DNA from 2 places in the Streptomyces sp. NPDC031100 genome. Region 2 is predicted to be linked to the other one. Evidence: riboswitches for the same ligand, from Rfam matches in the RefSeq annotation. Region 2 holds a riboswitch; the other holds the start of a gene.
The links. A riboswitch is a leader RNA that binds a small molecule or an ion and turns the genes downstream of it on or off. The one in region 2 is predicted to bind glycine.

Region 1: another riboswitch for glycine. It lies ahead of gcvP (aminomethyl-transferring glycine dehydrogenase); the one in region 2 lies ahead of gcvT (glycine cleavage system aminomethyltransferase GcvT).

Annotation. Positions count from the first base shown of each region.
Region 1 covers NZ_JBVIGN010000013.1:9,916-13,312, forward strand. Annotated here, with positions in the region: gene ACZ5DS_RS31725 (DNA polymerase IV) at 1-419, shown strand, start outside; gene ACZ5DS_RS31730 (PRC-barrel domain-containing protein) at 511-882, opposite strand; glycine riboswitch at 1,002-1,096, shown strand; gene gcvP (aminomethyl-transferring glycine dehydrogenase) at 1,271-3,397, shown strand, end outside.
Region 2 covers NZ_JBVIGN010000004.1:532,495-535,891, forward strand. Annotated here, with positions in the region: gene glyA (serine hydroxymethyltransferase) at 1-120, opposite strand, end outside; gene gcvH (glycine cleavage system protein GcvH) at 135-512, opposite strand; gene gcvT (glycine cleavage system aminomethyltransferase GcvT) at 628-1,746, opposite strand; glycine riboswitch at 1,788-1,900, opposite strand; glycine riboswitch at 1,901-2,001, opposite strand; gene ACZ5DS_RS14330 (AAA family ATPase) at 2,179-2,847, shown strand; gene ACZ5DS_RS14335 (enhanced serine sensitivity protein SseB) at 2,921-3,397, shown strand, end outside.

The DNA.
Region 1 (3,397 bases), on a different contig from region 2:
CGGACGATCCGGCGGTGATCCGGGAGGCTGCGGCACGGCTGCTGGAGTCGGTGGACACCACGGGCGGGGTCCGGCTGCTCGGCGTGGGCGTCTCCGGGCTGGCCGACTACACCCAGGAGGACCTGTTCGCCCAGGCGGCGGGCGAGCGGGCCGCGTCCGCGGAGGGGCCGGAGGAGGTCGTGCCCGAGGCCGTGGAGGACCCGGAACCGGCCGAGCGGCAGTGGCGTGCCGGGTATGACGTGCGGCACGTCGAGTACGGGCACGGGTGGGTGCAGGGCAGCGGTCTGGGGCGGGTCACCGTGCGCTTCGAGACACCGCAGTCCGAGCCGGGGCGGGTTCGTACGTTTCGGGTGGACGATCCCGGGCTGGAGCCGGCGGAGCCGTTGCCGCTGGTGTCGGACGTCGATACCGGTCTGTAGGGGGGAGGTCGTTCGGTGGGTGCGGGTTCGCCGTGGTTTTTCGCGCAGTTCCCCGCGCCCCCAGGGGCCGGCAAGAGTCCCTAGGCCATCCCTAGGCCTCCTCGCTGCCTGCCAGTTTGCCGAAATCGCGGTCCGGGGGCGGGGGAGCGGCGGACACGTCCAGGCCGTAGTGGTGGTAGAGCTGGAGTTCCTGTTCGGGGGAGAGGTGGCGGCCCACGCCGAAGTCGGGGGCGTCCTTGATGAGTGCGCGGTCGAAGGGGACCCGGAGGGCGCCTTCGACCAGCTCGCTGGGCTCCAGGGGGACGAAGGCGTCCCGGGAGAAGAGGCCGGTCCGTATGGCCGCCCACTCGGGCACGCCGGTCGCGTCGTCGAGGTACACCTCGTCGATGGTGCCGATCTTGGTGCCATTGCGGTCGAACGCCTTGCGGCCGATCAGGTTGCGCGGATCGATGCCGGTCTGCACGGTCCGTCTCCCTCCACTTGGTCGCAACTCATCCGTAAGCACTACGAAAGAGCACATTCAGGGAGGCGGCCACTCGAGGGCCCAGGCGTTGACCTCGCTGGTAGGCTGACAGCGGCTGCTGACCCCGTGCGGGAGAGTCCTCCGACCACCTCGGAGGCGCCGAAGGAGCAAATCCTCCCCGGAATCTCTCAGGCTCACGTACCGCACGGACGAGGTCACTCTGGAAAGCAGGGCGAGCGTCGACGGCTCTCGCCCTCACCGACGGTGAAAGCCGGGACCCTCGGGTGTCCGGTGAAGCTCTCAGGTTGAGATGACAGAGGGGGAGGCCGTCGGGGCAACCGTGCCGTGGTGCCCCTCGAAGGTCGCGTCAGACCAGGAGGCCTCCGCAATGACCGCCCATCGCACTCCGCTCTCCGAGCTCGAAGCGGGCATCCCCTTCGAGCAGCGCCACATCGGGCCCGACCCGGAGGCGCGGGCCAAGATGCTCGCGCACGTCGGCTACGGCTCCCTCGACGAGCTGACCGCCGCCGCGGTCCCGGATGTGATCAAGAACGCCGACGCTCTTGACCTGCCGGGTGCCCGCACCGAGGCCGAGGTGCTCGCCGAGCTGCGCTCGCTCGCCGACCGCAACCAGGTCCTCGGCTCCATGATCGGCCTCGGCTACTACGGCACCTTCACCCCGCCGGTCATCCTGCGCAACGTCATGGAGAACCCGGCCTGGTACACGGCGTACACGCCGTACCAGCCGGAGATCTCGCAGGGCCGTCTGGAGGCCCTGCTGAACTTCCAGACGATGGTCGCCGACCTCACCGGTCTGCCCACCTCCGGCGCCTCCCTGCTGGACGAGGGCACGGCCGCCGCCGAGGCGATGGCGCTGTCCCGGCGCATGGGCAAGAACAAGAAGGGCCTGTTCCTGGTCGACGCGGACGCCCTGCCGCAGACCATCGCCGTCATCGAGACGCGCGCCGAGCCGACCGGTGTGGAGATCGTCGTCGCCGACCTCAGCGACGGCATCCCGGCCGACATCGCCGCACGCGAGATCAACGGCGTGCTGATCCAGTACCCGGGTGCCTCCGGTGCCGTTCGCGACATCAAGCCGGTCATCGAGCAGGCGCACGAGCTGGGTGCCCTCGTCACCGTCGCCGCCGACCTGCTGGCCCTCACCCTGCTGACCTCGCCGGGCGAGCTGGGCGCGGACATCGCCGTCGGCACGACCCAGCGCTTCGGTGTCCCGATGGGCTTCGGCGGTCCGCACGCGGGCTACATGGCGGTGCACGAGAAGTTCGCGCGCAGCCTGCCCGGCCGCCTCGTCGGTGTCTCCGTCGACGCCGACGGGAACAAGGCCTACCGCCTCGCGCTGCAGACCCGTGAGCAGCACATCCGCCGCGAGAAGGCCACCAGCAACATCTGCACCGCGCAGGTGCTGCTCGCCGTGATGGCCGGCATGTACGCCGTCTACCACGGGCCGGAGGGCCTGCGGACCATCGCGCGGCGCACCCACCGGTACGCCACCATCGTCGCCGAGGGCCTGAAGGCCGGCGGTGTCGAGATCGTCCACGGCTCCTACTTCGACACCCTCACCGCGCGCGTGCCCGCAAAGGCCGCCGAGGTCGTCGCCGCGGGCCGGGACAACGGCGTCAACCTGCGTCTGGTCGACGCCGACCATGTCTCCCTCTCCTGCGACGAGACCACCAACCGGGCCCAGCTGGACGCGGTCTTCTCCGCCTTCGGCGTCGCCGGCGACATCGAGGCGCTGGACGCCACGGCCGCGGACACCCTGCCCGAGGCGCTGCTGCGCACCGACGACTACCTGACCCACCCGGTCTTCCAGGAGCACCGCTCCGAGACCGCGATGCTGCGCTACCTGCGCAAGCTGGCCGACCGCGACTACGCGCTCGACCGCGGCATGATCCCGCTGGGCTCCTGCACCATGAAGCTCAACGCGACCACGGAGATGGAACCGGTCACCTGGCCCGAGTTCGGCCAGCTGCACCCCTTCGTGCCCGCCGAGCAGGCCGAGGGCTACCTCACGCTCATCCGCGAGCTGGAGGAACGTCTCGCCGAGGTCACCGGCTACGACAAGGTCTCGCTCCAGCCGAACGCCGGTTCGCAGGGCGAGCTGGCCGGCCTGCTCGCCGTACGCGGCTACCACCGGGCCAACGGTGACGAGCAGCGGACCGTGTGCCTGATCCCGTCCTCCGCGCACGGCACGAACGCCGCGAGCGCCGTGATGGCCGGGATGAAGGTCGTCGTCGTCAAGACCGCCGAGGACGGCGAGATCGACGTCGAGGACCTGCGGGCGAAGATCGAGCAGTACCGCGACGAGCTGGCGGTCCTGATGATCACCTACCCGTCCACGCACGGCGTCTTCGAGGAGCACGTCGCCGACATCTGCGCCCAGGTCCACGAGGCCGGCGGCCAGGTCTACGTCGACGGCGCCAACCTCAACGCCCTGGTCGGCCTCGCCAAGCCGGGCCACTTCGGCGGCGACGTCTCCCACCTGAACCTGCACAAG
Region 2 (3,397 bases):
CGGCGCGAAGTTCTCGGACGCGATCATCTCCAGCGTGGACTGCTGGCGGTTCAGCTCGGCGTCGACCGCGGCGGCGATCTCCGGGTCCAGCTCGTGCAGAGGCGTGTTCAGGACAGTCATACGGCTACGACTCCTCAGCCGGCGGAAAAGGCGGTGTACTCGTCGGCGGTGAGCAGGTCCTCCGGCTCGTCCGTGACGCGTACCTTGAACAGCCAGCCGCCCTCGAAGGGGGCCGAGTTCACCAGCGACGGGTCGTCGACGACGTCCTGGTTGACCGCGGTGACCTCACCGGTCACGGGGGAGTACAGATCGGAGACCGACTTGGTCGACTCCAGCTCGCCGCAGGACTCGCCCGCGGACACCGTGTCACCGACCTCCGGGAGCTGGACGAAGACGACATCGCCGAGCGCGTTGGCCGCGTGCTCCGTGATGCCGACCGTCGAGACGCCGTCCTCGGCGGCCGACAGCCACTCGTGCTCCTTGCTGTAGCGCAGCTGCTGGGGGTTGCTCATGGCCTGAATTCTCCTGTACGCGCGGGAGTGCTGGTGAATGGGGGACTGCTGGACCTGCTGATGAGCAGGTGAATGTGCGCAGCGTCACGTCCCGGGGACGGACCGCGCCCAGTGTCTACTTCTGGCGCTTGTAGAAGGGCAGTGCCACGACCTGGTACGGCTCGTGGCTCCCCCGGATGTCCACACCGACGCCCTCGGTGCCCGGCGCCGCGTGCGCCGCGTCGACGTAGGCCATGGCGATCGGCTTGCCCAGGGTGGGGGAGGGGGCGCCGGAGGTGACCTCGCCGATCACCTGGCCGCCCGCGACCACGGCGTACCCGGCGCGCGGCACCCGGCGACCCTCGGCGATCAGCCCGACGAGCACCCGCGGCGGGTTCTCCTCAGCCTTGGCGGCGGCCTCGGTGAGCGCCTCGCGCCCCACGAAGTCGCCCTCCTTCTCGAACTTCACCACCCGGCCGAGCCCGGCGTCGAACGGCGTCAGGGACGTGGTCAGCTCGTGCCCGTACAGCGGCATGCCCGCCTCCAGGCGCAGGGTGTCCCGGCAGGACAGGCCGCACGGCACCAGGCCGACGCCCTCGCCGGCCTTGGTCAGCGCCTGCCACAGCTCCACCGCGTGCTCCGGCTTCACGAACAGCTCGAAGCCGTCCTCGCCGGTGTAGCCGGTGCGGGCGATCAGCGCGGGGACGCCGGCGACCGTGCCGGGCAGGCCCGCGTAGTACTTCAGGCCGTCCAGGTCGGCGTCGGTGAGGGACTTCAGGATGCCGGGGGACTCCGGGCCCTGGACGGCGATCAGGGCATACGCGTCCCGGTCGTCGCGCACCTCGGCGTCGAAGCCCTCCGCACGCTCGGTCAGCGCGTCCAGCACCACCTGGGCGTTGGAGGCGTTGGCGACGACCATGTACTCGGTCTCGGCGAGGCGGTAGACGATCAGGTCGTCCAGGATGCCGCCGTCGGCCTGGCAGATCATGGTGTAGCGGGCGCGGCCGACACCGACGGAGGCGATGTTGCCGACCAGGGCGAAGTTCAGCAGGGCGGCGGCCTGCGGGCCGGTCACGGTGATCTCGCCCATGTGGGAGAGGTCGAAGAGACCGGCCTTGGTGCGCACCGCGAGGTGCTCGTCGCGCTCGGAGCCGTAGCGCAGGGGCATGTCCCAGCCGGCGAAGTCGGTCATCGTCGCGCCGAGCGAGCGATGCAGGGCATCGAGCGCGGTGTGACGGAGTTCGGTACTGCTCATCGGTCGGTCGTCTCCCAGGGCAGGCTGACGGGCGAGGAAGTTCCTCCCCATCTGTCATCGGAACCTGAGAGGTTCGCCGAGACCGCCACAGGGACGATCACGGCTTGCACCTTGGGTGGAGCCGCTGACACAGCGGCCCGCTTTTCAGATGTGCCTCGCCCGCGCGGTAACGGGGACCTGAGAGATTCAAGGGAGGGACTTGCTCCTTCGGCGCCCCGGCATCAGTGCTGCCAGGGACTCTCCCGCGCGGATTCAAGCGGCCGGTATGCAGTTGGCGGGCACATCATTGCACGCCGCGCCCCCACCCGTCAGGGCCGCATCTGTAACCGAGCTGTGGCAGTACGCGCACCGAACCACTGGACACGGCGCATTACCTTCTCTTTACATCCGAAGGGCAAGGGGTCTCTACGCACACAGGGGAGGACGATCACGGTGAACAGGACCACGGCCTACGCCGCCACCACCGGCGTCGCGGTGCCGAAGCAGCCCTCCGCCCCGGCCCGCGAGCGCTGCGCCGACCGCCCGGCCCCGGTCGTCCGCGACCTGCGCGACCGTGCCGGCCACAGCCCGCACGCCCTGCTCTTCGGCGCCCGTGACCTGGTGGTGATCACCGGCCTGCCCGGCAGCGGCAAGTCCACCCTGATGCACCGCGCGGTCCCCGGCCACCGCATCGACTCGCAGGACACCCGCGACCGCTGGGACGCCCGGATGCCCCGCCTCCTGCCCTACGCGCTCTACCGCCCGCTGGTCCGCCTCGCCCACTACGCCGGGCTGCGCCGCGCCCTGCGCACCGGTGACGGGGTCGTCGTGCACGACTGCGGCACCCAGTCCTGGGTGCGCGCCTGGCTCGCCCGCGAGGCCCGCCGCCGCGGCGGCACCCTGCACCTGCTGCTCCTCGACGTCACCCCCGGCACCGCCCGGGACGGCCAGCGCGAGCGCGGCCGCGGCGTGTCCCGGTACGCCTTCCGCCGCCACCGCCGTACGACCGGCCGCCTGCTGCGCGCGGTGGAGCGGGGCGAGCTGCCCGCCGGCTGCGGCTCGGCCGTGCTGCTGGACCGGGACGCGGCGGACGTCCTGCACCGCATAGCCTTCACCGGCTGAGCGGAGCCGCCGCTGTCACAGGCACCCGCTAGCCTTTTGATCCACAGCATGGTTCCCAGCAGGCGGTAGGCAGATGGACTTCCCGGCGGACACTCCCGCGGACTTCCCGGCACAGGCGCACCCCCACCCGCACGGCGGTTGGCCCGGCAACGAGCTGGAGGAGGTGCTCTCGGCCTCCCTCGGCATACCCGCCGCCGGCGGCCGGATCATCGAGGTCCTGGGCCGGAGCTTCCTCTGGATCCCGCTGCCGAACGGGGGCGGCCCGCAGAGCGGCCCGCTCGACCTGCCCACCCTGGAGATCGAGGGCCAGGTGTACGTCCCGGTCTTCAGCTCCGAGGAGCAGCTCCGCCAGGCGACCGGCTCCCACATGTCGTACACCATCGCCCCGGCGGTGGAGTTCGCCCGCGGTCTGCCCCCGCAGGTCGGCATCGCCGTCAACCCCGACGGCGTGGTCGGCGTGCCGCTGCCGCCCGAGGCGGTGGCCGAGCTGTGCCGCGCGGGCCGCACGCCGCTGGACGGACCCAGCACCGGGGGCCGGGTCCGCCTCTTC